Regions from separate parts of the Lachnospira sp. genome, predicted to be linked through region 3. Evidence: predicted binding sites of a transcription regulator. Region 3 holds the regulator's gene; each other region holds the start of a gene.
What was found. Region 3 encodes Rex, which represses fermentation and respiration genes when NADH is low (regulators of the CRP and FNR family bind a similar motif). Its sites were predicted from a motif close to ATTGTTAANTANTTAACAAT; they were not measured.
Positions count from the first base shown of each region.

Region 1: a site for Rex is predicted at 2,952-2,971, ahead of pflB (formate C-acetyltransferase). Genes of this name have one in related genera too.
Region 2: a site for Rex is predicted at 3,834-3,853, ahead of QVA17_RS02860 (acyl-CoA carboxylase subunit beta). Genes of this name have one in related genera too.
Region 4: a site for Rex is predicted at 2,621-2,640, ahead of QVA17_RS08350 (oxidoreductase). Genes of this name have one in related genera too.

Region 1 is NZ_JAEEVD010000030.1:896-9,372, forward strand. It holds gene QVA17_RS08085 (ABC transporter ATP-binding protein) at 1-143, opposite strand, end outside; gene pflB (formate C-acetyltransferase) at 574-2,826, opposite strand; gene trxA (thioredoxin) at 3,182-3,493, opposite strand; gene QVA17_RS08100 (putative ABC transporter permease) at 3,632-4,615, opposite strand; gene QVA17_RS08105 (asparaginase domain-containing protein) at 4,773-5,858, shown strand; gene QVA17_RS08110 (ABC transporter ATP-binding protein) at 6,085-7,923, opposite strand; gene QVA17_RS08115 (ABC transporter ATP-binding protein) at 7,913-8,477, opposite strand, start outside.
Region 2 is NZ_JAEEVD010000005.1:46,724-55,200, forward strand. It holds gene gltA (NADPH-dependent glutamate synthase) at 1-227, shown strand, start outside; gene QVA17_RS02845 (thiamine diphosphokinase) at 1,028-1,687, opposite strand; gene QVA17_RS02850 (C39 family peptidase) at 1,720-2,703, opposite strand; gene QVA17_RS02855 (hypothetical protein) at 2,911-3,768, shown strand; gene QVA17_RS02860 (acyl-CoA carboxylase subunit beta) at 4,027-5,475, shown strand; gene QVA17_RS02865 (OadG family transporter subunit) at 5,494-6,333, shown strand; gene QVA17_RS02870 (biotin/lipoyl-containing protein) at 6,387-6,752, shown strand; gene QVA17_RS02875 (sodium ion-translocating decarboxylase subunit beta) at 6,777-7,928, shown strand; gene QVA17_RS02880 (oxaloacetate decarboxylase subunit alpha) at 7,946-8,477, shown strand, end outside.
Region 3 is NZ_JAEEVD010000007.1:29,491-37,967, reverse strand. It holds gene QVA17_RS03505 (ABC-F family ATP-binding cassette domain-containing protein) at 1-1,844, opposite strand, end outside; gene QVA17_RS03500 (vitamin B12 dependent-methionine synthase activation domain-containing protein) at 1,980-2,657, shown strand; gene QVA17_RS03495 (homocysteine S-methyltransferase family protein) at 2,719-5,172, shown strand; gene QVA17_RS03490 (redox-sensing transcriptional repressor Rex) at 5,289-5,933, shown strand; gene QVA17_RS03485 (hypothetical protein) at 6,103-6,735, shown strand; gene QVA17_RS03480 (NAD(P)H-hydrate dehydratase) at 6,725-8,386, shown strand.
Region 4 is NZ_JAEEVD010000031.1:16,154-24,630, reverse strand. It holds gene QVA17_RS08355 (L-lactate MFS transporter) at 1-448, opposite strand, end outside; gene QVA17_RS08350 (oxidoreductase) at 599-2,545, opposite strand; gene QVA17_RS08345 (LysR family transcriptional regulator) at 2,717-3,595, opposite strand; gene QVA17_RS08340 (MBL fold metallo-hydrolase) at 3,605-4,444, opposite strand; gene QVA17_RS08335 (ferritin) at 4,560-5,045, opposite strand; gene QVA17_RS08330 (ABC transporter ATP-binding protein) at 5,313-6,254, shown strand; gene QVA17_RS08325 (ABC transporter permease) at 6,254-7,399, shown strand; gene QVA17_RS08320 (ABC transporter permease) at 7,386-8,477, shown strand, end outside.

The DNA of each region.
Region 1 (8,477 bases), on a different contig from region 3:
GTTATAAGATTAATCATAGTACTTTTTCCCGCACCATTAGCTCCAAGTAAACCATATACTCCTGGTTTAAATGTATATGTTATTCCCTTTAAAGCCTCAACTTTTCCATATGATTTTTTTAATTCATTAATTCTTAGTTCCATACATACCCCTTAATATATAGCAAATACATGATATCAAAATTATAATTAAACAAATAAGCATTATTACTTGAAGCAAGATATTAGCATATAAGCCAATACATGCCGCAACGCCAAAAATAAAAATAAGTATTGGCATATAAAATTCGCTTTTTGCTTTTAATGAAAATATAAGTGTTATAAAAAGTGCATCAATTGTAAAAAATAGTCTTAATGCCAACACCAGCAAGTAATACCTTGCTATTGTCATTGATAAAAAGAAAGAATTCAGCTTACTTTCCATAAAAGTTATACTTATTACTGGTGCTGATAAAATTTAAAACCATACAAATAATGAATTTTCCATTTTTTAACATTAAAACAAGGGGCTTGTAGTAAACTACAAGCCCCTTGGCGTCCGAACTATATATTTAAATTTTATGCTTTTTAAAAATTACATTCTGTCATGGAATGTTCTGCTAATAACATCCATCTGCTGTTCCTTTGTTAAGTCGATGAACTTAACAGCGTAACCAGATACACGGATTGTGAAGTTAGCATACTCAGGCTTTTCTGGGTGTTCCATAGCGTCGATTAACTTATCCTTACCGAATACGTTAACGTTAAGGTGATGAGCACCCTGATCGAAGTAACCATCCATTACATTAACAAGGTTGTTAACTCTTTCTTCTTCATTATGACCAAGAGCGTCTGGGTTCATTGTCTGAGTATTAGAAATACCATCAAGAGCCCAACCGTAAGGTAACTTAGTTAATGAGTTAAGAGAAGCAACTAAACCGTTCTGCTCTGCACCGTAAGATGGGTTAGCACCTGGAGCAAGTGGAGAACCAGCTCTACGTCCATCAGGCATGTTACCTGTGTACTTACCGTAAACTACATTAGATGTAATTGTAAGAATAGATGTAGTTGGCTTAGAATTTCTATATGTATGTCTCTTCTTAATCTTATCCATGAATGTCTTAAGTAACCATACAGCGATGTCATCAGCTCTATCATCATCGTTACCATACTTAGGGAAGTCGCCTTCTGTTTCGTAATCAACGTTGAATCCTGTTTCATCTCTGATAACCTTAACCTTAGCATACTTAATAGCAGAAAGTGAATCTACTACATGAGAGAAACCAGCGATACCTGTAGCAAATGTTCTTTCAACATCTGTATCGATAAGAGCCATTTCAGCTGCTTCATAGTAGTACTTATCATGCATATACTGGATTAAGTTAAGTGTATTAACATAAAGACCAGCTAACCAGTCCATCATCTTATCAAACTTAGCCACAACATCATCATACTCTAAGTATTCTGATGTAACACGTGGGAATGCAGGACCAACCTGTTCTCTAGACTTAGCATCTACACCACCATTGATAGCGTAAAGTAAGCACTTAGCAAGGTTAGCTCTAGCACCGAAGAACTGCATTTCCTTACCTGTCTGTGTAGCAGATACACAACAGCAGATAGCATAATCATCGCCCCAGTAAACCTTCATAACGTCATCGTTCTCATACTGGATTGAAGATGTATCTACAGAGATCTTAGCAGCATACTTCTTGAAGCTTTCTGGTAACTTTGAAGAATAAAGTACTGTTAAGTTTGGTTCTGGTGAAGGACCCATGTTCTCAAGTGTATGTAAGAATCTGAAATCTGTCTTAGTAACCATTGAACGTCCATCAACACCCATACCTGCAAGGTCACAAGTTACCCATGTAGGATCACCTGAGAATAACTGCTGGTAAGCGTTTGGTCTAGCAAACTTAACCATTCTAAACTTCATTACTAAATGATCGATTAATTCCTGAGCTTCGCTTTCTGTTAATGTACCAGCAGCTAAGTCTCTTGAAATATAGATATCAAGGAATGTAGCAACACGACCAACTGACATAGCAGCACCGTTCTGTGTCTTAACTGCAGCTAAATAACCGAAGTATAACCACTGAACTGCTTCTCTAGCATCCTTAGCTGGCTTAGAGATATCGAAACCATAGCTAGCAGCCATAGCCTTCATACCCTTAAGTGCATTGATCTGATCCTTTAATTCTTCTCTCTGTCTGATGATTTCATCGTACATTGTACCATCACCACAGTTGTTGAAGTCATGAGTCTTCTCTTCAATAAGGTAATCAATACCGTAAAGAGCAACTCTTCTATAATCACCTACGATACGTCCACGACCATATGTATCTGGAAGACCTGTAATAACATGGCTATGTCTAGCAGCCTTCATCTCTGGTGTGTATGCATCGAAAACACCCTGGTTATGTGTCTTATGATATTCTGTAAAAACCTTATGCATATCAGGATCTGGTGTATAACCATTCTCTGTTAATGACTTCTCAGCCATTGCAATACCACCGTAAGGCATGAATGCTCTCTTAAGTGGTGCATCTGTCTGAAGACCTACTACTGTTTCAAGGTCCTTCATAGATTCATCAATATATCCTGGGCCGTAAGCTGTAAGACCTGAAACAACCTTTGTTTCCATGTCTAATACACCGCCGTTAGCTCTTTCCTGAGCCTGTAATTCCTGTAATCTACCCCAAAGCTTATCTGTTGCTTCTGTAGGGCCTGCTAAGAAACTCTCATCACCATCATAAGGTGTGTAGTTCTTCTGAATGAAGTCTCTAACGTTAACTTCTTCTTTCCAAAGTCTACCTTCGAAACCGTTCCACTGTTCAAACTGTAACATCGTTGAACTCCTCCTTAAAAAGCTATAAAAAATTAATATGTGTGTTTTTGATTGTATATTGTATACAATCACGCTTAAAATAAAATTTGCCATCGCATCAGTTAGATAATTAAATTAACTTTAACTTTGACAAATCTGTAACAATCTTAACCGCAAATATATATTAACACCTATTATTTTTATTTGCAAGACAACTATATCAAGTATTGAATTTAGTACAATCCAATATATTTGAAACTGCATTTTTTATAAAGAAAAGGCGGAGTTTGTCAGACCAATTCATAATCTAGCAAAACTCCACCTCCCAATGAAATTAAAAATAAAAGGTTATTGTAATATTGCGTATCTTAATTGATTAAAGACCCATAAAAGCCTTAAGTGCTGGTTCATTAACAAAACCAACCTGCTTGTTAGCTTCCTTACCATCCTTAAAAAGAATAAGTGTTGGAATTGACATAACATTGAACTTCTCAGCGATTGCTGGGTTCTCATCTACATCAATCTTTACGATCTTTACATCGTCCTGGCTAGCAGCTACCTTTTCAAGTACTGGTGCAAGCATCTTACAAGGTCCACACCATGTTGCCCAAAAATCTACTAATACAGGCTTATCTGAATTTAAAACTTCTGCTTCAAAATTGCTCTCTGTTCCATGAATAATTTGCATATTTTATACCTCCAAAATATAATCACATTTTATGGTTAATTGGCTCAATTAAATTGTGTACAATTATTTTATAACATATCACAATTTTAATTGCAAGGCTTTTTCCCTTTTTTTAGAAAATTTAGTTTCCTTTTATTTTTACTTTTTCATTAATTGCTTAATTTCATTCATTGCTTCACTATCCTTAAAAGTTGCCATTGGGTTTCTCTTAAGAATTCTTGTTAAGTTTCTAATTTGACGTCTATCTGTAGCTTTGACTTTATCCTCTTCCTTAGAAATTACCTCTAATGCTGCCTTTAAAATTGTCTCATCAATTAACTTCTTCTTTAAAAGTTCTTTAGCTGTATCAGAGGTTCTTGAAAGACTATTAAGCTTAGTTTCCTTAAAGGCTTCTAAGCTATCAGTAAGATCATTCTTCTTATTCTCTAGATACTTAGCAAAATGTAGTTTCTTTCTTGAAGCTATAAAAGAAAGTTCTCTTCTTTTTCTTCTATATTTCTTTCTGTTCTCAGCAAACTCGTCTTCAGCAAAGGCATAGGCAATTTCTAACTTATCAGCAACAAACTTAAGATGCTCATGTTCAGAAGAAATCTTATTAAGCATTGCTTTAAGATCAAGAGCTTCATTAGCAGAAACTGTCACATCCACACTAAAATATGCTGTAAAGATAAAAGCCAGAATCTCTGTTACATATACTGGAAGTCCTAAAACTAGCCCCTCAATAGGTGTATGAATCACCTTAATCATAAGGCAAGAAAAAATTCCCCAACATAGACTTGCGATTAAGCAAATGTGTCCATTTATATTTAAAAATCTCTTTGAATAATCCCAGTATTTAACTCCAAAGATTCTCTCCATTGCAGCCCCAGTAATGTATTCTAGAATTGTTGCTGCTATCATTCCAAAAAAGAAAACCGCCACTAGATTATCTCTAAACTTTATTGTGCTTATTAAAATTGTTACTGCTCCAGACCCATAAATTGGTAAAAAGGGTCCATGTAAAAAACCTCTATTGACTAATTCTCTTTTTCTTACTGATACATAGCAAGACTCCCAAATCCAGCCAATAAAACAATACAATGCAAAAAATATAATCCACTGCGTTAAACTATAATAACTCATGATATCTCCCTTAAATAATGCCTTTGGCGTAATTTAACCTAAATTAATTCTATCACATTTTCATAATCATTAGTTATAAATTATAAAGGCTGCCTCTTGAAACTTTGTCTTTGAAACAGTTACAATAAGAGAGAACATTTACTTAGGAGGTTTTTCTATGAATTTACATACAATATTTACTGGAGGAACTATTGGTAGTTTCCTTGGGGATAACGACCTTATTTCCACAGATAAGGGAAGTCCCTATAAACTAATCAATTTTTATAAGAAGAATTATGCAAATGCTACGACTATCAACTTTACAAGCTCTAATCCTTACACTTTATTAAGCGAGAATCTTGATGGTGACCATTTGAATTTACTCATTAAGGAAGTTAGTAAGGTTCTTGAAAATGAAGAGCTTGACGGTATTATCGTAACTCACGGAACAGATACACTTCAGTACAGTGCTGCTGTTTTAGGATACATTTTCAATGATGCAAAAATTCCTATTATTCTTGTTTCTTCTGATTTCGTTCTTGAGGATAAGCGTGCAAATGGCCTTATTAATTACCATGTTGCGGTGGAATTTATGAAGGCAAAGCTTGGCAAGGGCGTATTTGTAAGTTACTGTAACAAGGGTGGAATCCCTACAATCCACAGAGCTACAAGACTTGAGCCACCTGTAACATTATCTGCAGATGTGGAAAGTGTTAAGAAGAGTCATTATGCAATTTATTTAAACGATACATTTGAATTAAATGATCAGTATAAAAGCGATGACAAGAATCTAGAAAGTTTTACAAAGCTTGGACTTGAGGCTAAGGATATTATCTTAACTAATCAGTCTAGCGAGGTAATGCGTATTCGTCCATATGTGGGAATGACTTATCCTGATTTAGATGATTATATTGAAAATTTAGCCCAGGATAATATTATTAACGAAGAAGAGGGACATGAGAAATTTAGTAATTGTCTTGAAGCTATCTTAATTGAAAGTTTCCATTCAGGCACAATTCATGTCACAAAGGAATTAGAGGAATTAACTAACAGGGCTAAGGAGCTTAATATCCCAGTTTATATTACTGGTTTATCTAATAGCGAAAAAGCCTATGAAACTGTTGAGGAATATAGAAAACTTGGCATCATACCTTTAAGAGAATCTTCAATTATTTCTCAGTATTGTAAGCTTTGGCTTGCAGCTAGTAATGGTCTTAATGTTAGAGAGATTATGAATTGCTCTATTGCAGAGGATTGGGTGTAAAAATTTTGAACGCAGTGTAGACTTTACATTAAAGATTAGAAAAAATAAAGACTTGTGAAAATGTGATGATACATTTTCACAAGTCTTTTTGGCATCTGCCAGCTAATTCTTAGCTGGCTCCTTAACTTAAGGACATTCGGAATCCGCTTCGCTACTTCCTCATGAAAGCAGCTACACTTCGTGTTGATGCCATGAGGCTTTGCCTATGGCATCTGCCAGCTAATTCTTAGCTGGCGCTGCTTTCAAATTGAGAATTATAAAGGTCTGCATAGAAGCCTTTCTTTGCAATTAACTCGTCATGGCTACCTTGTTCAACAATATCGCCATCCTTCATAACTAGAATAATATCTGCATCTTTGATTGTAGATAATCTATGAGCGATTACAAAGCTTGTTCTTCCGCGCATTAAGTTATCCATAGCCTTCTGAATTCTTATCTCAGTTCTTGTATCTACTGAAGAAGTTGCTTCATCTAGAATAAGAATTGGGTTGTCGGCAAGAATTGCTCTTGCAATTGTAAGAAGCTGCTTCTGGCCCTGAGATACATTACTTGCATCTTCATTAAGCTCAAAGTCGTAGCCTCCTGGCAATGTTTCAATAAAGTGATGAGCATGGGCGGCCTTAGCGGCTGCGATTACTTCTTCGTCTGTAGCTTCTAGGCGGCCGTATCTAATATTTTCCATAATACTAGCCTTATAAGCCCATGTATCCTGTAATACCATGCCAAAGGCATCTCTTAAATCACGTCTGTTAAAGTCCTTAATGTTGTGGCCATCAACTAAAATTGCGCCCTCATCTACATCGTAGAATCTCATAAGAAGCTTAACCATAGTTGTCTTACCAGCACCAGTTGGGCCTACAATAGCTACCTTCTGACCTGGCTTTACGCTAGCACTAAAGTCTTTAATAATTGTCTGCTCTTTATTATATCCAAATTTAATATGTTCAAATTCAACATGACCTTCGATACCTTCAGTAGATACTGGATTTTCAACTTCCTGATCTTCCTCTTCCTCATCGAGGAATTCGAATACTCTTTCAGAAGCTGCAGCCATGGACTGAACCTGATTGATTACCTGTGCCATTTGCTGAATAGGCTGTGTGAAGTTCTTTACGTACTGAATAAAGGCCTGAATATCACCAATTGTTATTGTGCCTTTAATTGCAAGTAAACCACCTGTTAAGGCAACGCCTACATAACCTAAGTTACCAACAAACTGCATGATAGGCATCATCATACCTGAGAAGAACTGTGACTTCCAAGCTGAACTGTATAAGACATCATTAGTCTTATTAAAATCATCTACGAAATCCTTCTCCTTGTTAAATGCCTTAACAACTAAATGACCACCATAAGTTTCCTCGATTGTACCATTGATGTGGCCTAAGTATTCCTGCTGAACCTTAAAGTATTTCTGAGATCTCTTTATTACAAAAGAAATAAGTCCCATAGATACTGGTAAAATAACTAATGCAATAAGAGTCATTAATGGGGAAATGCTAAGCATCATAACAAGTACACCAATCATTGTGGCAACTGATGTAATAATCTGTGTGATACTCTGATTCAAGCCCTGACTTAAGGTATCAACATCATTAGTTATTCTTGATAAAATCTCACCGTAAGTTCTTGTTTCAAAGTACTTCATAGGTAATCTATTAATCTTTAATGAGATTTCCTTACGAAGCTGATAACTTACCTTCTGAGTAATGCCTGTCATAATCCAGCCCTGAATTAAACTGAATAAAGCACTAAATGCATATAGTAATAAAACAAATATTAAGATTTTTCCAATCTTTGTAAAATCAATTCCACCTGTTCCAGCAATTTTACTTAATAAACCTTCTGAAAGTGTTGTAGTTGCCCTACCTAAAACTTTTGGACCTACTACTGAAAATACAGTAGATATGGCTGCCATTATCATTACAATAATAATGGCTATTTTATAACGGCCAATGTAGGCAAGTAATTTTCCAATAGAGCCTTTAAAATCCTTGGCTTTTTCTACTGGCATCATTCCTCTACCTGGGCCTCTTCTTGGTCGATTGTTTGTATTATCTGCCATTATTATCACCTCCGTAGAGTTCTTCCTTTGACAACTGTGAACTTGCAATCTGTCTGTAAGTCTCACAATTTTCCAATAATTCCTTATGTGTACCCTTACCTACAATTTCACCATCTTCCATAACTAAGATCTGGTCTGCATGAAGGATAGTGCTAATTCTCTGGGCAACGATAATTACTGTTGCATCAGATACATTTTTAGCAAGTTCAGCTCTAAGCTTAGCGTCTGTCTTTAAATCGAGAGCTGAGAAGCTATCATCAAAAATGTATACCTTAGGCTGCTTTGCAATAGCTCTCGCAATAGATAATCTCTGCTTCTGACCACCTGAAACGTTACTACCACCCTGAGCTATAGGGCTGCTATAAGTATCTGACTTCTTATCAATAAATTCAGTAGCCTGTGCAATTTCGGCTGCCTTTACAACATCCTCACGACTTGCCTCATCTCTACCAAACTTAATATTTGACTCAATATCTCCTGAGAAAAGAACGCCCTTTTGTGGCACAACGCCTAAGGCATCTCTTAAATCATGGAGCTTTATATCTCTTATATCT
Region 2 (8,477 bases), on a different contig from region 3:
TCATGTCTCTTGGTACATCTCCAAACCCACTTATTTCTTCAACAACTAAGGGCCTTGAGATTAATAAGAGAAAATGTATCGTAGCCGAAGAAGAAACAGGTAAGACTTCAAAGACAGCTGTTTATGCTGGTGGTGATGCCGTAACAGGCGCAGCTACAGTAATCCTTGCAATGGGTGCTGGTAAGGCAGGCGCAAAGGGTATCCACGAATTTTTATCAAACAACTAGATCATAATTGTAGGCGCAATTTATATATGAGAGGTGTGGCGAAAGCCGCACCTCTTTTTGTTTGAGAAGTAGGGGAGTTGAAAGCAAGTGAGTGCGGCCTCTGAGTTGGAAAAAAACCTTTTGGGGCCTCTCCTAGAAATTAAATAAAGCAAGTGGGAAAGGCCACTATGCTAAAAAACTCCTATCAGAGACCTCTTTTAGAATCTTACGGGCTCCATGTGCCTAGAAACCCTAATTACCATGAGAAAAAGCACATAATAGAGCTCATAGGAAGAAATCAAGGAGACTTATAGGAAGTGAATTGTGCCTGTAAATTAGTAAAATTTCCTATTTAAGCACAGAAATCTAAAAAACTTCCGGCAGCTATAAAATTTCCTGTGACTTTTTTTCTAGCAAGCAGCAATTAGGGCACAGGATTCAAATAATAATAGGAGAGTGAAGAAAAAAATTGTGCTTAAATCCCGCAATATTGCAATTTATAGGCACAATGAGCCTAAAGAAATTAGAATTGAAAGATTTAGTGTGTGGCTATTTTTAGTTAATATTGATAAGTTGGTCACTCCCCACTAATCCCTGATTACCACTAGTGGCTAAACTCCGGAAATTCATCACAAAAAGGCACACCACCGCCCCCAAATTATACACCTACGGCCTACTAAAGTCTCCCGCTAGCGCCACACCTCACATCCCAGCAATTAAAAAAGCTTAGAGCTTTTAAAACCCTCAAGGTTTCAAAGCTCTAAGCTTCCTTAATTCCAATTATCTATTTCCTTTAATTTACGGTCTTATTACACTCCCCACTAATCCCTAGCTTCCACAACAATGGCAATGCCTTCATGAACTGTAATCACGCCTTCATCTGCACTTATCTCATTACTTTGAGTAAGACTAAGACCTGTCTTTACCTCACACTTTTCAAGAGGATAGTAAAAACCTTCTAAGCTAATTAACATCTTATCGCCTAAAGGCTGGAGTGAGACGTAATCGCCGTATTGTTCTGATTTTCTAATGATGTGTTTTTCTCCCTCAGCCACTAAATAAATCTTATTGTGAGGGTCCACAATCTCAGCACTTATATCTAAATCTAGCAAAGCCTTAAGATTTCCGATGGATGTAAGGCTGTGATCAAGTCTGCTGCCTGTGGCTCCAAGAATTGTAATATGTCTTGGAGATAGCTTAATTGCTGTAATTAAAGCTAGGTGAGTGTCAGTGTAGTCCTTTTCTCTTGGATAAGTCTTAATATCAAAACCCTTAAAATACTCTAAAACCTCAGGGTCTACAGAGTCATAGTCTCCAAGAATAAAGTTTGGCACAAGACCTAAATTCTTTATGTGTGAAAGACCGCTATCAGCGGCAATAATATAGTCGTAATTTTTATCCTTTAAAAAGGATTTAGCCCAGTCAATATCTAGACTTCCGCCAGTTACTATTAAAAGTTTGTCTATGTAGTCAGTTTGCATTAAAGTGTCCTCTTTTGCTAAATATTTTCCAACTAATAAACTAACACAGCCTGACTATCTTGTTCAACCCATCTTTGTAAAAATGTTTTTAAACTGTAACTTTCAATAGCTCCTGTAAGTGGATCAGCAAGGTATGCAATATCAGCACTAACATCATAGCCTACTAAAACTAGACAGTGTTCATTACCACGCCAAATTACAGTATTTCCTTCAGAATCTGTCCAGCTTGAAGAACCATATCTTGTAGCGGTCATACCCATAGTGCCCCAAACAATTACAGGATAACCTTGCGAAACATAATTAAGTAATTCGCTATATGAACAATAAGATATATTTATTGCATTTGCTCCAAAACTTGTGGCACAATCTACGATTACTGGTGAATAGCAACCGTAAGAACTTGAAGAAAATGGACTTCCTACGAAATTTACATAAGGATTAGACCCAAGTGAACCTGTGTTTAAATAATTGCTTGCAAGTTCTGTGTTTGTTATTTCATAACCGTAGTAATTTAAAACCATAGTTAAGCTAGTAACTTCGCAGCCTGTTGGAAGCTCTGGATTTTGATTGATAACACTAAAGTTTTCAATATAAGCACTAGCTGTTTGATCAAGGTTATTATATGCTTCTTCATCAAAAGTAAAGCTTGAAATACTAGCTCTATAAGCAAGTGAATTTGTTGAACTAGAAGATGATGAGGAAGTTGAAGCTTCACTGGCTATTGTGCTTGTAATGATTTCAGCTTGAGTTTGGCTATTTGAATTTGAACTTGTGGTTTCTTCAATAGTTTCTTCGTTATTATCTTCATCACTGGATGTAGATTCTACATTTGCTGCTTTTAAAGATACTACGTTTTTTCTAAAGTATGTAGCGTCTTCATAAACAGTTTGTGTAGAATGATCAAGAGATTCGTCTTTATCACTAGTACATGCTAAGAGATTACTCGAGAAAAATAAAAGTGACAAAGCAAGACAAAAGCTTATCTTGGCTTTTCTTAAAAATAATTTTTTATGCATATGTATTTCCTTTCTTCTCCCCCGAGTTGACTTTCGATATATTATTTGAAAACAAAATTATTTGCAAGTATTTTTTAAAATAGTTCGTAAAGAATTCACAAAATTTATAATTTTCTTAATTTTTTCACAAATAAAGGCTATAATATAGTTTGTTCTAAATGAAGTATCACATTTAAAACGTAAAAATTATATGAAAGGTAAATTAAGATGTTTGATTTAAAATTAAAAAAACAATCTGAGAATGAACAGTTGGTTATTTCAACAGGTAGCACATATAAGGCTAAGGAATACGAAGCACTTGCCTATCTTGAAAAGGAAGATAGCGCAAGTCGTTTAGTAGAGATTCTAGAATATTCTAAGATTTCTGATTGTAAATACGAGTTTAATGAGATTAGTGGTCTATATGAAGTTTACGTAAGTCCAACAAGCTACGAGCTTGCTAATAACATTTATAAAAAAGTTCTTGAAGATAAATTACTTGAAGACGTTAAAATGGCAGAGGAAGAAAAAAAGATAGAAAAAGAAGAAGCTAAAGAGCTAGAAGAGGAAAAACAAGAGGAAATATCTGAATTAAATACTCAAAAGGCTTTTAGAGAGCCAACTCTTTATGATAGCAAGGAAGAAAAGTATAAAGATAATTTATCTTCAGCTTTTACTTTCCTTTTTTGTGGAGTTGTAGGTCTTATAGTAGTTTTATTAAATGATCTTGGAGTGTTTAAACTTATAGAAAAAGATTCATCTTCTTTTATTACGGTTAATGTAATCCTTATATTGATGTTTGCAGTCTTTTGTGGAATTGGCGTATGGTCTTTAATTTATTCAAAGAAGTTAAAGCTTGAAGCTAAAGAGGAGAAGGAATTAATTACTAAGGTTAATGAATATCTTGAGGAAAATGTATTTATTGAGGATATTGATAAAGAAGTGGATGATAGTATTCCAGAAGAAATCAAATTTTTTAGTAGAGTAGATTTTGTAAAAAATTTACTTAATGAGGAATTCAGTGATTATGATGAAGAACTTCTAAATCAGATTTCTGAAAAGTATATTGAGAAATTATATGCTTAATTTTTAATTCAGTCGGAGAAATCCCACACCTCTAAGCGTTAGTGTAGGTGGGGTTATGACAAACTATTGATAAATTAAATACAAATTTTTCTATAACAAATTATCAAAACAAAAGCTAGGTAAAATCTTATGAAAATTAAGATTTTATCTAGCTTTTCTTTGTGCAAAAAGTCTTGTTTTTAGGTCAAGTTTATTATAAAATATATTTTAGTTATGTAATACATTTACTAAACATATTATTTGGAGGAGGCTAGAAAAATGAGCAATACTACAAATGCATTATCAAGAATTCAATCAATTCTTGATGATAGTAGCTTTGTTGAAATTGGTGGTTTGGTTACTGCTAGATCTACAGATTTTAACATTCAGGAAAAGAAAGCTCCATCAGACGGTGTTATCACAGGTTATGGAGCAATTAATGGCAATCCGGTTTACATTTATAGCCAGGATGCATCAGTACTTAATGGTACTGTCGGGGAAATGCATGCAAGAAAGATTGTCAATCTTATGAATTTAGCATTAAAGACAGGTGCTCCAGTTATTGGATTACTTGATTGTGCAGGAATTAGATTACAGGAGGCACAGGATGCTCTTTATAGTCTTGGTAGAATTTATACTAAGATGAGCGAGTGCTCAGGTATTATTCCACAGATTACAGCCGTATATGGTAATTGCGGCGGCGGTTTAGCAATTCTTGCTAAGCTTTCAGATTTCACATTTATGCTAGAGGATGGCGGAAAGTTATTTGTTAATAGCCCTAACGTTATAGCAGGCAACTACGAAGAGAAGTTAGATAGTGCATCTGCTAAGTTCCAGGCTGAGGCAGGAGTTGTAGATTTTGTTGGCAATGAAGAAGAGATTGCCAATGGAATTAGAGATTTAATTTCAATTTTACCTGCTAATTACGAAGAGGGACAGTTAGTGGATATTTCTTCTAACGATAACTTAAATAGAACTTGTCCATCAGCTCTATCTAATGTCAATGATCCAGCCCTAGTTTTGGCTGAGAGTTCAGATGACAATTTCCTAATTGAAGTAAAGAAGTGCCACGCACCAGAGATGTTTACAGGTTTTATTAGACTTGATGGGGTAACGGTAGGTGCTGTTGCTAACAGACTTTCTTTATATGATGAAAATGGAAAAGAGACAGCTAAGTTTAACAAGGCCCTTACAGTTAATGGTACTAAGAAGGCAGCAGATTTTGTTAAGTTTTGTAATGCCCTTGAAATTCCAATTGTAACTTTAACTAATGTTTCTGGCTTTGATGCAAGTCTTGAGGCAGAAAAGGAGATGGCAGCAGCTGTTGCTAGACTTACCTATGAATTTGCCAATGCAGATGTACCAAAGGTTAACTTAGTAGTTGGTGATTCTTATGGAAGTGCTTATATTGCTATGAATTCAAAGGCTCTTGGCGCTGACTTTGTATATGCTTACGAAGGCGTTTTAGTAGGTACTATGGATTCAAATCAGGCAGTAAAGATTATTTACTCAGATGAAATCTCTAAGGCAGAAGATCCTAATAAGGAAATCGCAGATAAGGTATCTGAATTTGAAGAGACAAACAATTCAGTACTTGCAGCTGCAAAGAGAGGCTATGTAGATACTATTATTGCTCCAGAATATACAAGACAATATTTATGTGCAGCTATTGAAATGCTTTATGGAAAGCAAGAATTAAGAGCTGATAAAAAACATGGCACAATTTAAAAGAATGGAGAATCTTTTATGAATAAGAAACATTTAAAAAGAGTTCTATCATTAATTTGTATGTTGCTTTTTAGTATCTCTTTAACTGCTTGTTCTTTTAATAGTAATGAAACAATAGATACAACTGATGTAAAGCAAGAATCTAAGCAACAATTTGTTGATACTTACGAGAATTCTATTAAGCTTTGGGTCGTTGATTTCCTTGAGTATCTAGATAAGACAAGTGCTAGTGATTTAGTTGAAGATGCTAATAATAACATTACACTTTATGACAAGACAGAGACAAGATATATAATTAACTACTATGGCTTTAATGATGCCACAATTCAGCTCTATAATAGCTGGAATGCTACAAGAGATGAGCTAGGTGCTTTAAAGTCTATAGACTTAGCTTCTATTGATATTGAGGTAAGTGAAGAAACTGGAGATTTATGTGTTATTAGTGTAGAGGCTGCTTACGAGAAGAATGACAAGGTTGTATTTGAGTTTACAATCGATGAAAACTACTACGTTTCAGGTGCAGCTATTAATCCTACATATACTACAGCTCAAAAGTTGGCTAAGGCAGGAATGAATACTTTAATCGGTATGGGAACAGTATTTGTTGTATTAATATTTATTTCCTTTATTATTTCACTCTTTAAGTACATTAATAAGTTCCAGAATAGAAAGACTAATAAAGAAGTCGCTCCTGAAACTAATAAGGCTTTAGATGAAAATGTAACTAATACCGAAGCAGAAGAAAACTTAGTTGATGATTATGAGCTTGTGGCAGTTATTTCAGCAGCTATAGCTGCCTATGAGGGCGAGGCTAGTTCAAACGGCTTAGTAGTTCGTTCTATTAGACGAGTAAGATAATATAGCGATACATTTTAAAAAAAATAATAATCTAGATATGGAGGATTAGATTAATGAAGAATTATACAATTACAGTTAATGGTAATGTTTATGAGGTTAGTGTAGAAGAAAATGGTGCAGGAGTAAGCACAGCTAGTCAGGCTAGTACAACTAAGGCAGCAGCTCCAAAGGCAGTGGCTAAGCCAGCTAGTACAGGGGCAGCAGGTGCTATTAAGGTAAATGCACCAATGCCTGGTAAGATTTTAAAGCTTAATGTTAAGGCTGGAGATTCAGTAAAGAAGGGTGATGTACTTATGGTACTTGAAGCTATGAAGATGGAGAATGAGATTCAGGCACCACAGGATGGCGTAGTTGCATCAGTTAATGTAGCTGCATCTGAGTCAGTTGAATCAGGTCAGTTATTAGCTTCTTTAAATTAAGAATAGTTTCTTGGAGGGATTTCAATGAGTTATATTATAAGCACACTAGGAAACCTCGTACACCAGACAGCCTTCTTTGGACTTACATGGGGCAATTACATAATGGTTTTGGTTGCGTTGTTTTTTATGTATTTAGCTATAAAAAAAGAATATGAACCTCTCCTACTTGTACCAATTTCCTTTGGTATGTTACTTGTAAATCTCTATCCAGATATTATGCTTGCTATAGAGGATTCAAGTAATGGCGTAGGCGGTTTATTACATTACTTTTATTTGTTAGATGAATGGAGCATCTTACCTTCTTTAATTTTCCTTGGAGTTGGTGCTATGACAGATTTTGGTCCTTTGATTGCTAATCCTAAGAGCTTCTTACTTGGAGCTGCAGCCCAGTTTGGTATTTTTGCAGCTTACATAATGGCTATCTTTATGGGATTCCCAGATAAGGCCGCAGCAGCAATTTCTATTATTGGTGGCGCAGATGGTCCTACATCAATTTTCCTTGCAGGTAAGTTAGGTCAGACAAAATATATGGGTCCAATTGCAGTTGCAGCATATTCATATATGTCACTTGTACCTATTATTCAGCCACCAATTATGAAACTACTTACAACTAAGAAGGAAAGAGCTATTAAGATGGAACAGCTTCGTCCTGTATCTAAGCTTGAAAAGATTCTATTCCCAATTATTGTAACTATCGTAGTTGTAATGATTTTGCCTACAACAGCACCACTTGTTGGTATGTTAATGCTAGGTAATTTATTTAGAGAATCAGGTGTTGTAAAGCAGTTATCTGAAACAGCATCTAATGCTTTAATGTATATTGTTGTAATTATTCTTGGTACATCAGTTGGTGCCACAACTAGTGCAGAGGCCTTTTTAAACCTTGACACTTTAAAGATTGTTGGTCTTGGCCTTATTGCCTTTATGTTTGGTACGGCAGCAGGAGTATTATTTGGTAAGTTAATGTGCTTCTTTACTCATGGCAAGGTTAATCCACTTATTGGTTCAGCTGGTGTATCAGCAGTTCCAATGGCAGCTAGAGTTTCACAAAAGGAAGGCGCAAAAGCAGATCCAAGTAACTTCTTACTTATGCATGCTATGGGACCTAATGTAGCAGGTGTTATAGGTACAGCAGTTGCAGCAGGAACTTTTATGGCAATGTTTGGCATATATTAAAATTGGAGGGATAAAAAATGGCAGAAGAAATTAAAAAGCCTCTTAAGATTACAGAAACAGTCTTAAGAGATGCTCATCAGTCACTTATTGCAACAAGAATGACAACAGAGCAGATGCTACCAATTATAGATAAAATGGATAAGGTTGGATACCATGCAGTAGAATGTTGGGGCGGTGCTACATTTGATGCATCACTTCGTTTCTTAAAGGAAGATCCATGGGAAAGACTAAGAAAGCTAAGAGATGGCTTTAAGAATACTAAGTTACAGATGCTTTTTAGAGGACAGAATATCTTAGGTTATAATCACTATGCTGATGATGTAGTTGAATATTTTGTTCAAAAATCAATTGCTAACGGTATTGATATTATTAGAATTTTTGATTGCTTTAATGATTTAAGAAATTTACAAACAGCAGTTAATGCAGTTAAGTTAGTTAAGAAGGAAAATCCTAAGGCACATGCTCAAATCGCTCTTTCATATACCCTTGGTGATGCTTATACACTAGAGTACTGGGAAAAGACTGCCAAGGCTATTGAAGAGATGGGTG
Region 3 (8,477 bases):
TCTGCGTACTCTTCGTCTAATTTTTTTATTTTTTCCTCTAATTCTTCGATTTTTGCCTCCACTTTTTTGAGTTCATTCTTAGCCTTTTTAAGACGATTTTGCTCTTCTCTTGAAAGTTTCCATTCTTCCTTAGAATTAGTGTTTGAATTACTAGTGGATGCAGTAACTGTCGCTTGTTTAGGGCTATCTAGAAGACTAGGGTCATTTTTTAAGGCCTCATCCACTGCGGCAGCTGTTAAAATGTCCTTCTTTTCTAGGTAATAATCGTAATTACCAATGTAATTAACGGTAGTTTTATTAGTAAGTTCCACGATTCTTGTAGCAGTAGTATTAATAAAATATCTATCATGAGAAACGTAGAGAACTGTTCCAGTGTAGCTATTTAGGGCATTTTCAAGAATCTCCTTAGATACAATGTCCAAATGGTTAGTAGGTTCATCAAGAATAAGTAGGTTAGCATTTGAAAGCATAAGCTTTGCAAGGGAAACTCGTCCTCTCTCACCACCAGATAAGTCACGAATATACTTAAATACGTCGTCTCCTGTAAAGAGGAAAGCAGCAAGGGTGTTACGAATCTTAGTGTTATTAAGGTCCGGATAAGCATCACTAATTTCCTCAAATAAAGTCTTATCAGGGTTAAGGACGTGGTGTTCCTGATCGTAATAACCAATTTCTACCTTTGAACCAAGCATGATTGTGCCTGAATCTGCCGGTATAAGGCCATTTATAAGACGAAGAATAGTAGTCTTACCAGTACCGTTGTTACCAATAAGTGCCACGCGCTCGCCTCTCTTAATTTCTAAATCTAAATTTTTAAATAAAGTCACGTCATCAAAAGACTTAGTTAGACCTTTAATTGTAAGTACGTCATTACCGCTTATAACCTGAGGCTCTAACTTAATCTTCATCTTGTCATCGATTTCTGTGGGTTTTTCTATAACCTCGATTTTATCAAGCATTTTCTCACGAGATTCCGCTCTCTTAATGGATTTCTCACGGTTAAACTGCTTAAGTTTAGTAATAACCGCCTCCTGATGCTTGATGTCACGCTGCTGATTTAGGTATTCCTTTAACTTCATGTTACGAAGGACCGCCTTCTTTGCTGCGTAATCTGTATAGTTTCCTGAAAATGTAGTCACAACTCCCTGGTCTATCTCAATAACCTTAGATACAATCTTATCAAGGAAATATCTATCATGAGAAACTAAAACTACAGCGCCGTTGTAGTTAAGTAAGTAGTTTTCAAGCCATGCAATAGACTCCATATCCAAGTGGTTAGTAGGCTCATCAAGTAAGATAATATCTGGACTTGAAAGAAGAATTTTACCAAGGGCAACTCTAGTTTTTTGACCACCGGATAGAGTATTTACATTAAGACTAAAGTCTTCTTCACTAAAACCTAAACCCTTTAAAACACCCACGATTTCTGACTTGTAGGCATAACCATTGGCCATTTCAAACTTCTGATTTAAGCTGTTATATTTATTAAGTAGGGCGTCAAGTTCCTCGCCCTTAGTGCTTCCCATTCTTGATTCAATGTCACGAAGCTCAGTTTCCATATCAATGACATACTGCTTAACCTCAAGCAATTCATCATAAATACTTTTACCCGAATTAAGTTCCTGCTGCTGAGCAAGGTAAGCAAGTGTCTTGCCCTTTGATAGAGTAACTAAACCACTATCAAGAGGCTCCTCGCCAACGATCATCTTAAGTAAAGTAGATTTACCAGCACCATTAATACCAATGATGGCAGCCTTTTCATGATCCTCTATATTAAAAGTACAGTCCTTTATAATCACATCTGTAGCAAAAGACTTGCTTAGATTGTTCACTGAAAGTATCATCTAAACCTCCAAAATATCCTAATAAAAAATTCTTATAATCGTTTATATTTACTTGACGATTATAAATAGAAAAAAGTAAAATTGCAATGTGTGCGCAATCTATGATTGCACTCTATTGTAAAAAAGGAAATTATTATGAAAAACATAATCTTAGATAAAATCGACAAATCCGAAGCCCTCCGCTACCTTGGTTATCGTAACACCAAGATAGACGACACACTTCTTGCTATGATTGATGAGTGCGAGGAAGAGGTTAGAAAGCTAGCAAGTCCTAGATATATCTACAAAGTCTTTGACTTTAGTGAAACTAGCGAGGGCATTACATTTTCAAATACAAACCTTACCCTAAAGGGTAATTCTATAAAAAATCACCTTGCAAACTGCGAAAAAGCTGTAGCCATGGCAGTTACCATAGGTGAGGGCATTGATAGAAACATAAGAATTCTATCTCACACAAATCTGGCTAAATCAGTGGTTTTTGATGCATTTTCAAGCGCCGCCATTGAGCAGGTTTGTAATAAAGTTGAGAATATTATTAGGGAAGAATTTAAGGAATATAAGATGACCTTTAGATTTGGCATAGGTTATGGCGACTTGCCTCTAAGTCATCAAAAAGATTTCGTGAAGGTTCTTGATGCCACAAAAAAGATAGGAATAACCGTTGGGAATTCCCACATGATGATTCCTACAAAGTCAGTAACCGCAATTATTGGCCTTAGTAAAGAGGAAATTAAAAAGGCTAATAGAAACTGCGCAGATTGCAATTTGATGGGAAATTGTAACATTTTAAAATCAGGAAATCACTGCTATTAAGCGGTATTCTTAAAACAAGTAATAAAGTAAATGTGTATTGTAATAAATGAGGAGTAAAAAAATGACTAAGAAGGAAAAGTTTAAGGAACTCTTAAAAAAGGACTATGTGCTACTTGATGGCGCCATGGGAACCATGCTTCAGGCAGCAGGCATGAAGGTGGGGGAAACACCGGAAATGCTTAATATCACTAATCCTGAATTAATAGAGTCAATTCATGAAAAATATTTTTTGGCCGGTTCAGATATTGTCTATGCCAATACATTTGGTGGAAATGAATATAAGCTCGAGGAGTGCGGCCATTCCGTGGAAGAACTTGTAACTGCAGGTATTAAGCTTGCAATTAAGGCAAGAGATAAGGTAAAGCCAGAGGGTTTAGTAGCCCTTGATTTAGGCCCAATTGGAATCCTACTTGAGCCCACAGGGGTGCTTTCCTTTGAGGCAGCTTATGACATGTATGCTAGATGCGTAAAGGCTGGTGCTGCAGCAGGGGCAGATTTGGTGGTATTTGAGACTATGACAGATTTGCTTGACCTTAAGGCAGCTGTGCTTGCAGCAAGGGAAAACTCAGATTTGCCAATTCTTACAACTATGACTTTTGAACAAAATTTACGTACCTTTACAGGTTGTAGCATTTCCGCTTTTGGCCTTACAATTTCAGGCCTTGATGTGGATGCCCTTGGAATTAACTGCTCTCTTGGTCCAAAGGAATTAGAGCCAGTTATTAAGGAACTTAGAAAATGGACTAACACTCCGCTAGTTTTAAAGCCTAATGCAGGCCTTCCAGACCCAAAGACAAACCTTTATAATGTCACAGCCAAGGATTTTGCCCTTCTTATGAAGGATTTAAGAAAGTATGGCATTAAGATTTATGGAGGTTGTTGCGGAACTAATCCTGAATTTATAGAAGAACTTAGTAAGATGTTTAAGGAAAATGGCAACATTAAGGCAGAGCCTGTTGAGGTTCCTGCAGCTATTTGTTCAGCCACTAAGACTTGCGTTGTAAATGAGCCAAGAGCCGTAGGTGAGCGAATTAACCCTACAGGTAAGAAGAAGTTCCAGCAGGCTCTTAAAGATAGAGATATGGACTACATTTTAGGTCAGGCTCTAGAGCAAACTAGCGCCGGTGCTGACATTTTAGATGTAAATGTAGGCGTGCCAGGTATTGATGAAGTGGAGATGATGGTGGACACAATTAAAGCCCTACAGTCAGTGGTTGATGTGCCTCTCCAGATTGATTCCACAGATCCTTTAGTTTTAGAGGCTGCCCTTCGAGTTTACAACGGTAGAGCCCTAGTAAACTCTGTTAATGGTGAAGAGGAGTCCTTAAAAAATATATTGCCAATCTGTAAGAAATACGGTGCAGCAGTAATTGGTCTAGCTCTTGATGAAGATGGAATTCCAAAGAAGGGCGAGGATAGAGTAAAGATTGCAAAAAAGATTTTAGATAGAGCCACAAGCATTGGAATTGATAAGAAGGATATTTACATTGATTGCCTTACCTTAACAGTTTCAGCAGAACAGGAAGGGGCAAGAGAAACGCTTAAAGCCCTACAAACAGTTAAGAATGAGCTAGGACTTAAGACAATTCTTGGTGTTTCTAATATTTCCTTTGGTTTGCCAAATCGTGTATTAGTTAATCACATTTTCTTAACCATGGCTCTTCAGGCAGGTTTAGATTTATGTATTATTAATCCAAACCTTCCTGAGATGATGGGAGCAATTAGAGCCTTTAAGGTACTTGCTTGCTTTGATGAGAACTCAGTAGATTATGTGGCAGCCTATGCAAATATGCCTCAAACTAAGATAGTTCCTGTATCAGAAGCAAAGACAGCAGGAAATAATCCAAGCGCAAACACTAATATTAACCTTCAGGAAAAGAAAGGAAATTACGAGCTTTCAGATTTAGCTTATGCTGTAAAGAAGGGCCTTAAAAGTGAAGGTGCAGCAGTAACAAGAGAGTTACTAACTAAGATGGATTCCATGGACATTGTAAATAAGTCCTTAATTCCAGCCCTTGATGAGATTGGCGTGGAATTTGAAAAAGGAACTCTATTCCTACCTCAGCTAATTATGGCAGCTTCAGTAGCATCAGAGGCCTTTGATGTAATTAAGGAAACCCTTAATAAAGATAGTGATGAGACAGTTTCAAAGGGAAAGATTGTCATTGCCACAGTTAAAGGCGATGTTCATGATATTGGAAAAAATATTGTTAAGGTATTACTTGAAAACTATGGCTATGAGGTTATTGATTTAGGTAAGGATGTGCCATACGAGGATGTTGTTAACGCTATTAGAGATAATGATGTTCACCTTTGCGGCCTATCAGCGCTTATGACTACAACTCTTGTTTCTATGAAGGAAACAATTCAGCTTATTCGTGAAAATAATCTTGATTGTAAGGTCATGGTAGGTGGTGCTGTACTGACCCCAGAATATGCAAAAGAAATAGATGCAGATTTTTATGCAGCCGATGCTAAGGAGTCTGTAGATATTGCTAAAAGAGTGCTCGGTTAAATTGTGATAAATGTATTTTGACATTTTTTTAACATTAGTATATAATGCAAGAAGCACAAATACATCGCAAGTTTAGCACTTGATGATTTATATAGAAGTAAGAATGGAGTAAGGATATGGAAGAGAAAGAAGAAAAGAAGATATCGGCGGTTGTTATTAGAAGACTGCCAAGGTATTATAGATATCTTGGTGAGCTGGTTGAGAATGATGTACAGCGCATTTCTTCTAAAGAATTAAGTGAGAAGATGAAAGTAACAGCTTCTCAGATTCGACAAGATCTTAATAATTTTGGTGGCTTTGGCCAGCAGGGATACGGTTATAATGTTAAGTATCTTTATGACAAGATTGGTAAGATTTTAGGCGTAGACGAACCACATAACATGATTGTAGTTGGTGCTGGTAATATTGGTCGCGCTATTTGTAATTATTCAGACTTTTCTAAGCGTGGATTTGTAATCAAGGGCTTATTTGATAATAACCCTGAAGTTGCTGGAAAAGAAGTTGCAGGAGTTAAGGTTTATAACTCTGAGGGAATTGCCCAGTTTATTAAGGACAACAATATTGAAATCGTAGCTCTTACACTACCTAAGGTAGCTGCTAAGGAAGTTGCTAATATCGTTGTTGAGGCGGGAATTAAGGCAATTTGGAACTTTGCACCAGTAGATTTAAATCTTCCAAAGGACGTTATTGTTGAGAACGTTCATTTATCAGAAAGTTTAATGAGACTTTCTTATGCAATAGCTAATCAAGAGAAACACTAAGAGCTATTAATTAAAGAGAAATTATTAAGAACCTAGAGCTAGGATAGGCTTTTAAAAGCCAAACCTATAATCTAGGTTCTTTTTATTTTATATTAATTTTCTTGTTTTCTTTTTTAGAATGTAAGATAATTAAAATATAAATAATCTTAGTTATTTTTGGGGGATATAAATGACAAATTTTTCGTATGAGAAGATCAAGGATTTAGAGGGAATTGCAGGAGTTCCCATCCTTACTTTAGATGAGAGATGGTACAAATTAATACCTGCAAAATATAAAACAGACGAGATTAAATACTGGGAAAAAGAAGTCAATGAATTATTAAAGCAACAAGGACAAGCTCACAATGATATAAAAGAGGTCAAAAAGATTAAAAATCAGCTAATCCAGGAAGTAGTTGAGGCCATGGAGGATGATGATAATAGTGAGGCCAAGAAAAAGAAGATGGAGCAAAATCAGCGTCTAATTCAAGAGGCAAAGGATAAGATTGCTAAACTTGAAGATGAGGCTTTAGATTTTCCAAAGGAGCTTGCCAATGCTAACAAGCACTTAATTGCGGAAACGCTAAAGGTGGTCTATGAAAGGCTTAATAACAACGCAGAGGATATTGAGCTTTTGTCTAAACTAATAGATCAAACAAGAATCAAGTTAAAGAAGAACATCGTTATAAGACAGGATAAGGAAGAGGCTAATGAGAAAATGTATACCTATATGCACGATATCTTTGGCCCGGACTTTAGTAACGAACTAGATAAGTTAAATGGCGACTTTAAAATAATGGGAGACAGGAAAAATGAAGATTGAACTAATTGATAGTAATCAGGCAGCAGCTATCGATAAATATACGATAGATATTTTAAAGGTCCCTTCTCTTTTGCTTATGGAAGAGGCAGCAAAAACAGCCTTTAATGAAATAATAAAGGACTTTAAGGAAAAGGATAAATTCTTTATTACTGCCGCTGCAGGAAATAATGGGGCAGATGCCCTAGCAGTAGCTAGAATGCTTTATTTGGCAGGTTACACGAATTTAGACATCCTTTTGCTTGGCAGTAAATTTACTAAGCAAAATGAGACACAGCAGGAAATGTTAAAGGCCCTAGGCCTTACAATCTATAAAGATTTAGAGGAAATCAAGAACTTAAATAAGGATTATGACTGCATTATTGATGGCCTCTTTGGAGTGGGCTTAAAAAGAGATATTGAGGGCAAATATAAGGAATTAATTGACTATATCAATTCTTTATCTGAGCCTAAGCCATATGTCATAGCTCTTGACCTTCCATCTGGTCTTGATGCCTCAACTTCCAAAATTTATGGGACTTGCATAAAAGCAGATAAGACCATTTGCTTTGGCTATGAGAAAATCGGCCTTTATTGTGGCAAGGGTCCAAGTTATGCAGGAGAGATAGTCTCTACACCTATTGGCCTTAATGATAGCCAGAAACTAAAGGAAATTGGTGGGGCAAAAGAAGTTCAAAGTCCGAAAGATGCCAAAACTTCGGCAGTAGATGCCCACACACTGGCAATCAACGAATTTAGCTGTCTTCAGACAATCGGCAATATCAAAGCGGTCTTTGGAAATATCCTTAAAGATAGGGATTCTGAATCAGAGGAAATTAGAAAGACACTAGATAGTAGAGTGAAAGCTGGCAATAAGGGCAGTTATGGCAAGGCCACAATTATTGCAGGCTCTAGTGGAATTGGCGGGGCGGTTATTCTTTCTGCTAAGACAGCGGCTAGAATGGGCCTTGGTATGGTAAAGGCTTTGACACATTTTTCTAATCGCGAAGCCCTACTTACAAGCCTTCCAGAGTGCCTAATTGATGTTTATGAAAATGAATGCCCTATAGATACTTTAAAAGCTGCCCTAGACTTTGCAGATATAGTGGTTTTAGGACCAGGTTTATCTATGAATGAGGCAGCAACAAAGCTTTGCAAGGACACCCTAGAACTAATTAATAAGCCAATAATAATTGATGCAGATGCCCTAAATATTATTGCTAGGGATAATTTATTTGATTGCTTAAGGGCAGCAGCTGACAGGCTAGAGGGCAGAATAGTCCTAACTCCACATTTAAAGGAGATGGAGAGACTAACAGGAATAGCTGTTAAAGACATTAAGGCTGACCCTGTTGGAGTGGCTATGGAATTTAGTAGCAAATATCATGTGATTTGTTGCCTAAAGGATGCAAAAACTGTAGTAACTGATGCTAAAAGAGCCTATATTAATCAGGCAGGTAATGATGGCATGGCAACAGCAGGTTCAGGAGATGTGTTAACAGGCGTTCTTGCTGGCATTTTCTCTTATAAATTTAGTGACCCCCTACTTGCTGCAATTACAGGGGTAAATATTCACGCTGTGGCAGGAGATATGGCAGCTAAATATTTATCTGAAGAAATGATGCTATCTGGTGATATAATTAAATATGTAGACGAGGCCTTAAAGGAAAGATAGCTAGAGTTTGCTTTACATTGGATTGGAATGTATGGTATATTTTAGTTTATATATATAATATATAAAAATTTAGCTATATGCTAAGCACAAT
Region 4 (8,477 bases), on a different contig from region 3:
CAGTTGTGATACCACCAACTAAACCTCTCTTATCTGGGAAGAACTTAACGCAAGTAGAAATTGTGCTACCGTAAGCCATTCCAAGACCGAGACCACCAATGAGGCCGTAAGTTAGGATAAGTCCGTTAACGCTAGTTGTAAAACCTGATAAAAACATACCTAAGCCCCACATGATACCGCCAATTAAAATGACTTTTCTTGGTCCAAACTTATCATTAAACCAACCACCTGAAATCATTGTGATTGGGCCAACTGAGTTAGCAATTGTATAAACGATTGCAAGGTCTGCGGAAGTCACTGTTTTTCCAAGAGTATTTGTAAAATAGTCTGCCATACCAGCAGAGAACACGCTCCACACATAAATAGAGCCTAAACAAAGATTAATAAAACATCCTGCAATTAGGACAATCCATCTTCTTTTATCTAAATCTTTAATTCCTAAATTCATATTTTTATTCCTCAATTTTTTTATATTATTTTGCTAGGTGCGGTCGCCTTGGGAATGACGACCTATCTTTAGTGATTATATTTCCGGGCTTTTTGCATTTTCAAAAGTACTTATCTTTATGAAAATGTAAAAGCACCGGTTAGTTACATCTTAGATATCAAGTGCTGCGTGGTAGCCCCAATATACTGCGTTTGTAATTGTTGAAACCTTAGCGGCATCACCGATTACTCTAACGAATGGAGCGCAATCTCTTAATTCTTCAACTACGTTTGTTCTTGAACGCTGGCCAAGGGCACAGATTACGCTTGAACCCTTAACAAATACTGCCTTGCCATCTTTGTCTTCACACTCAACACCTTCAGCTGTTACCTTGACTGCCTTAAGTCCTGTATGTACATCCACATATTTATCAATCTGCTGTAAGAGTAATGGACGATGTCTTACATTAGCATCCGGTGCTAAGCTATCTCTCATTTCTACGATTGATACCTTCTTACCTTCCTGACCTAAGTGAATTGCACATTCAGAACCTGCAAGGCCGCCACCAAGGATTACAACTTCGTCGCCAACTTTATCCTTTTCCTTGTAGTAGTTGTTAACGATGACTACATTTTCACCATCAAGACCTGGGATAGGAGGTATGAGTGGCGTTGAGCCAACAGCGATAATTATTGCGTCTGCATTTTCAGCAAGGGCATATTCCTTAGTAACCTCAGTATTTAAGCGGATTTTAACGCCAGCCTCACGAGCTAATTTCTCGTAAGTGCCTGTAAGCTGGTACATTTCGTATTTGAAAGAAATTGCCTGCTCACTCTTTAAAATACCGCCAAGTTCAGATTCCTTCTCGCAAAGGATAACCTCATGGCCACGTCTAGCTGCTGTATAAGCTGCATAAAGTCCACCAGGACCGCCGCCTGCAACTAATACCTTCTTCTTAACTGGAGCTGGTGAAATTTCATCACCTTCGATTTCACGACCAATAATTGGATTTACTGTACAACGTCTTGTGGATGTAGCTGCACGCTCAGCCATACAAGTAAAGCAACGAAGGCAACGAACGATTTCGTCATTGCGATTTTGCATAATCTTTTCTGGAAGGTATGGATCTGCAAGGAGAGCACGTCCCATGTAGACAATATCAGCCTTTCCAGAGGCAATAATCTCTTCCATCTGTGCTGGGTCATTAAGACCACCAAGAGTGGCAACAGGCACAGATACGTGCTTCTTAATCTCTGCGGCAAGGTAAACATTTCTACCATGCTCCTCAAACATTGAAGGATGTGTAATTCCAAATGTTCTCTGGTAAGTACCGGCAGAAACATGGATAATGTCTACGTAAGACTCTAATTCCTTAGCGATTTCAACGCCTTCCTCAAGGCCGTAACCGCCATCAAAGAACTCAGAACCTGACATTCTAAATTCGATTGGGAAACGAGGGCCTACTGCATTTCTTACTGAAGTAAGGACTTCCTTTGCAAATCTGCATCTATTTTCTAAGCTTCCACCGTACTCATCAGTTCTCTTGTTAAAGAAAGGTGATAAGAACTGGTTTATAAGCCAACCGTGACCACCATGGATCATAAGCATTTCAAAACCGGCACGCTTAGCCATTGCTGCAACATCACCGTAAGACTTAACGATGTCATCTATCATGTCCTTAGTTAAGGCCTTAACTTCTACGCCGTCAGGACGAACTGTATCAGATGGTCCCCACTGATTCATGCTCTTTTGCTTTGACTTATCTGTCATGTAAGTTCCTGCATACATTCCTGAATGTGAAAGCTCTAAGGAAGCAATTGCACCATGTCTTCTAATTGCATCTGCTGTGTATGTAGCACAAGCAAGGGAATTTAAGATTGAAGGATCAAGGTGATATGCATGACTTCCGTCAGTTTTTGGATGAACCATAAGCTCTGAAACTGTTACAGCACCAGCGCCGCCCTTTCCTCTAAGCTCATAAAAGGCTGTAGACTTAGGTCCGATACAACCATCATTTGTAATGTCAGTTCCGCCCATTGGTGCAGAAAACATTCTGTTCTTAAAAGTTACGCCAGCCACTGTAATTGGACTTGATAAATGTGGATACTTTCTTTCCATCTGTTTTTCTCCTTTTGAAAATGTATTTTTTTATTTACTATTTCTTTAACCGCAAATTATCTGCTAATTTAAGGGATTGATAATTATTTAACATTTGCTTGTTATAATTTTAACACTCCTTATTGAGAATATTCTATCAACAAAAAAATAGAAGGTAGAAACTAATAGTTTCTACCTTCTTGCATTCTTTTTTAACTCTTTTTCAAGCTTTAACAAGCATTCATCTTTTCTTTTTTCGCTTTTATAAACCAGATAGACACTCCAAGGAATGGCGTCTTTAATAGGGATTAGAGCTACATTTTCAAAAAGCCCTTCTCTATTATGGATGTCCACATCGATTCCTATTCCAATGCCTTCTCTAACAAACTCATAAATCATGGCAGCTTCCATGGTTTTAATGCGTATGTGTGGAAAAAATCCTTCGCGCTCGCAGGAATTAATCAAGTTATCATAAGCCTGATATTTCTCGTTTAAACTAATTAACTGCTCATCCTTTAAGTCTGCTATCTTTAGGCTTTTCCTATTAAAGAGCTTATGCCCCTTTGGCACAACTGCGCACATGGTCTTACTTTCAAGCTCCACTTCAATAACATTCTCTGCTGCCACACGGCCAATTACTAGGCCTAGGTCTATCTGATTTTTGGCTAGCTTTTGCTTAACATCAAGGTTTGAGGATTCCTCGATACTTAGCTCTACATTTTCAAAATCCTCTTGTATCTTATCAATGACACTTAAGGGCAACATCCTGATTAAACCGCAGGAATAGCCTAGTTTAAAGATCTTCTTCTTGCTTTTAATCTCTTCTAGACCTTCCTCAAGCTCTCTTGTGCTCTCCAAAATTCTGTGGCTTTTCTTATAAAAGAAAACTCCCGCTTCTGTTGGCACAAGGCCTTGCTTTGTTCTATCAAAGAGCTTAACCTGAAGCTCTGTTTCAATTCTATCCAGGGCTTTCCCGAGTCCCTGAGGTGTGATAAATAAAGACTTCGCTGCCTTATTTATACTTCTTGCCTCATAGCATTCCATATAAAAACGTATATCTTTAATATCCATATTAACTCCTTATGCTAATTTTACTTCATCGCCAGAATGCACGTATTCTAGCTGATCTCCCATGATTTCCTTCATCATATCAAAAGCTGGGAGGCCTGTGCAATGACAAGTGTAAAATTTAGTATTGTAAGTCTTTAATACATTTGCAATCTCTTTAATTTCCTTAACCTCATCCTCTGTGTAATCGGAGTTCTTCTTTAAGTGGAAGCCGCTAATTACATAGTCTGGAGTAGATTTATACTTGTAAATGTAATCATCCATGATACTTAAAATTCCGTTATGAGCGCAGCCTGAAATCAGAACGCTTTTATTGTCGTCCCTTATAACTAAGAACTGTTCGTGCTTAAAATCGTCCTTCACAAATCCGTCTGGCTTCTTTACTAGAAGACGGTCGTTTGTAAATGGAAGAGGATGAGTTCTTTCCTTGATGGTAAAAAGCTCAAGCTCCTCATCGATTTTAAAATTACCGCCAATCTTCTTTAGATTATCTAACTTACTTATTTCTGGATCAATTCCTATATATCTATATCTTTTTCTTCCTGCCTCCACGCCATCATCAGCGTAGTATTCACGCTCCGCAAGGGCCTGCATATAGATAGTTGCCTGATTATTTATTTTTGTAAAAGGCATTATGCCACCTGAATGATCATAGTGACCGTGACTTAGCACCACCGTGTCCACTTTTTTCAAATCTATATCGAGCTTTTTGGCATTCTCAAGTGTCACATCGGATGGTCCTAAATCCACTAATAGCTTGTGACTTGTGGTTTCAATATAAAAGGAAAAACCATGGGCACAATCAACGCCACTACATCCTTTTGTGTTTTCGATTAAGTTTTGAATTCGCATATAGGCCTCCTTCCAATTTCTTTTTATATAATAGCAAAAAGTATTATCTTTGCCTAATTATGAAAAAACCCTTCAGCCATAGAAGCCGAAGGGTAAATTACTGTAAAGCGGCTAATTATTCGCGCTTTTCAATTTCCTTATCTAACATATAGAGAAGTCTTCTATCCCCTCCAACGGCCTCAACCCTTGAAATCATCTTTCTTGAATTCTCCTCTTCCTCCTTTTGCTCCTCTATAAACCAATCGAGGAAACTTTGAGTTGTGTAATCATTTTCAGCAACCGCCAAATCCATAATCTTGCAAATCTCTGCGGTAATGTACTGCTCGTGCTTGTCCGCCTCAATTACTGCAGCCAAGGCACTTTCTATCTTAATATCCACCTTATCTATGGCCTCAAGGCACACATCCTGCTTAGAATCTAGAAGATAATCATAAATCTTCATGGCATGCTCCTGCTCTTCTGTAGCCTGAACTCTATACCAGTTGGCAAAGCCATATAATTTAGCCTTTGTAAAAAACTTAGAAATTCCCAAATACAGGTAAGCAGAGTAAAACTCCTTATTTACCTGTGCATTAAGCAAATCCGCTACATTCTGTTTCATAGTCCGTCTCCTTTGCTATTTATTTAGTTAACACATGTATATCTATTGCTAGTTTACCATATCTATAATTAGAATACAAAGTTTTTATTTTTATGAAAATGTAAAAAGACATGACATTTGTCACATGCAGGAAATGACTGCAATCACTAGTGTCCAGAGCGGGAATTTAATATTATAATTTTAGATTTACGAAATTGCTTTTAACTTGTGTAAGTTAATGCTAGGTAAATTGATAATAATAAGGGAGATTAATAAGGAGATAAATTTATGAGTGATTCAATCGTTAAAGTTAACAATTTAGTTAAGCGATACAAGGAAAAAATCGCAGTGGACAACTTTTCACTTGAATTAAAAAAGGGGGAAATTCTAGGACTCCTAGGACCTAACGGTTCTGGAAAAACTACAACTATTAACTGCATTTTATCTCTTCTAAGTTTCAACAAGGGAGAGATTATGATTTTCGATAAAGAAATGAGCCCAAAGGCCTACGACATTAAGTCAAGAATTGGGGTGGTTCCCCAGAATGTGGCTATTATGAATACTTTGAATGTATATGAAAATGTGGACTTCTTCTGTGGGCTGTATATTAAAGAAAAGCAAAAGCGCCGTCAGTATGTAGAAGAAGCCCTAGAATTTACAGGCCTTAGCGACTACAAGAAATACAAGCCTAAGAAGTTATCTGGTGGTTTACTACGAAGACTTAACATTGCCTGCGGCATTGCCCATAAACCAAGTTTAATCATCTTTGATGAGCCAACAGTTGCCGTTGACCCACAAAGTCGTAACGCAATTCTTGAGGGCATTAAGGAAATGAATAGACAAGGGGCTTCTATTATTTACACTTCTCACTACATGGAGGAAGTTGAGGAAATCTGTAGCCGCATCATCATTATGGATCACGGCAAGAAGGTAGCCGAGGGCACAGCAAATGATTTAAAGAATTCCTTAAAGATTCGCGAAAGCATTTGCATAGGAATGCCTGCCATAAATGAAGATATACTTAAGGATATCAAAGGCATCAACCATGTCTATGACGCTAAGTATAGCGAGGGCGAGCTTGTTATTAGCCTAGATGGGGGCGAGCATAATCTTGTACATGTACTTGAATATTTTAGTGAAAAAAATATACCATTCGGCCATGTACAAACTAAGCTACCAACACTAAATGATGTCTTCCTAGAAATTACTGGAAAGGAGTTGCGTGACTAATGTTTTTAAGAATATTTTCCTATAAAATAAAGCAATTAATTAGAATGCCATGGCTTGTGGGCTGGAACTTTCTCTTTCCATTAGTCCTTGCAAGCGCCTTCTATCTAGGCTTTGGCAATATGATTAAGGATGACCCAAACCGTTTAGACACTATTGAGGTTGCCTATGTGGCTGGTGATGGTATAAATAGTAACTTTTTATCCGTTATAGAGGAGCTTTCAAAAGAGACAAAGGATCACGGTAAAATCCTTGAGGTCACTAGCTTTGATAGTTTAGAAGCTGCTAGTGATGCTTTGAATAAAAAAGACATTGAAGGAATCTATTACCAGCATGATGACAGCATTGAAGTCATTGTTACTGAAAATGGTCTTATCTCCACTAGTCTTTCTCAGATAGTAAAGAGCTACCAAAATTACCAAGCAAGTTTTGAAAAAATTTTATCAGAGAAGCCAGAAGAAATTGACACTCTTATTGCTAGTATAAATTCCAATATGAGTTTTTTGAAAAAATACGACTTTAAATCTGGGGTATCACAGTATATGCAATTTTTCTATGCCCTACTTGCCATGTCCTCACTTTTCTCATCGTGGGTAAGCACAGCTATGATGACAAGTCTTTGTGCCAACCTTTCAGAATGTGGTAAAAGATTTGAGCTGGCACCAGGACATAAACTAAAGGCAATATTTGCTGGAATCCTTGCAGGTACATTACTTCAAACTCTTTCAAACACAGTGGTTATCTGCTATGTAGAGTACTGCCTAGGTCTTCACTGGGGCGCACCAATTTACATGGTCATTGCCATAACTAGCCTTGCTAGTGCTCTTGGTATCTCAGTTGGTACCTTGATTGGCTCTATCTTTAAAAATGAAATTGCCCTCTCTATGGTACCTCTTGCCTTTACCATGACATGTTCCTTCTTTTCAGGACTTATGATGGGCGGCATTCAGCAGATCATTCAGAATTTCTGCCCAATTTTAAATAAAATCAATCCTGCCACAGTATTTACAGATAGTCTATATCAATTAGCTTGCTATGGCAAAACTTCTGCCTACTATCAGGATTTAGGAATAATGGTGCTTATGATTGCCATTTGCCTAATTATTAGTGTTCTAATTTTAAGGAGGAGAAATTATGACAGTATTTAAGGCTACGCTTCTATCTCTAAGAAGCTTTTCACAAACAATAATCATATACTTTTTAGTATTTGCCATATTTACAGTTGTTAGAGCTAAGGTTTCATCTAACTCTAGTGCCGACATTTACAAGGATACAAGCCTTAACGTGGCAGTGGTAGATTTGGATAAAAGCGACATCAGTGAAGCTTTAATTAGCTACCTAGATTCTAGTCAGAAAATTACAAAATTAAATTTAACTAGCGAAGAACTTGACTTTAAGGCAATCAATGATAACGTTCGTTTTGAAATTTACGACTATGCAATTGTTATACCTAAGGATTTTAAAAATTTACTTCTATCCGGAGATTACGAAGATTCAATCCAGTATCTTGCTTCTGCAAATTCCGCTAGCGGTTATTTGATAAGTCAGAAAATAAATACATTTTTATCAGACATCAAAACTTACCTAGACTGCGGATATAGTGAGGAGGAGGCCATTAACATCTCCCTAGAGCAAGTGGAAAAAACGGACATTGTAGAGACTAAGATTTACTCAAACAACGACTATAAGTCAACTACTAACAGTGCTTCCATTTCAAGCTCATTTATTTTTAGCGCCTACTCTTGTCTTATGATTCTTACAGTTTGCATCGCTTCTGTACTAGGATTTTTAAAAGATAAGGACTCAAAGAACCGAATAAATATCAGTGGAAAATCCTTTGCTAGCCGTAACAAAGAGCTTATCCTTGCGGTTTTACTAATTGGCTTTGTGTTAACAACTTGCTTCTTTGTTTATTCCGCAATTCTTGGAAGAAATCAGCCAGATTTTCACATGCTTTTCTTCTATGGAATTAACGAAATTTTCCTAATGTTTTTGGGAATTGGAATTGCTTACTTTATATGTTCAATAACTTCAAATACAAACCTTATAAACATGCTTTCAAATATGATTGTTCTTTCCATGAGTTTCCTATGTGGAGTGTTTGTTCCATCAGAGTTTATGTCGGCGGCAGTTGTGAAATTTTCTCAACTTCTCCCAGTTTACTGGTTTGTAGATTGTTGCAAATATATTGAGCACCACAGCGTCTCAAATGTTTTTAGTTCCCAT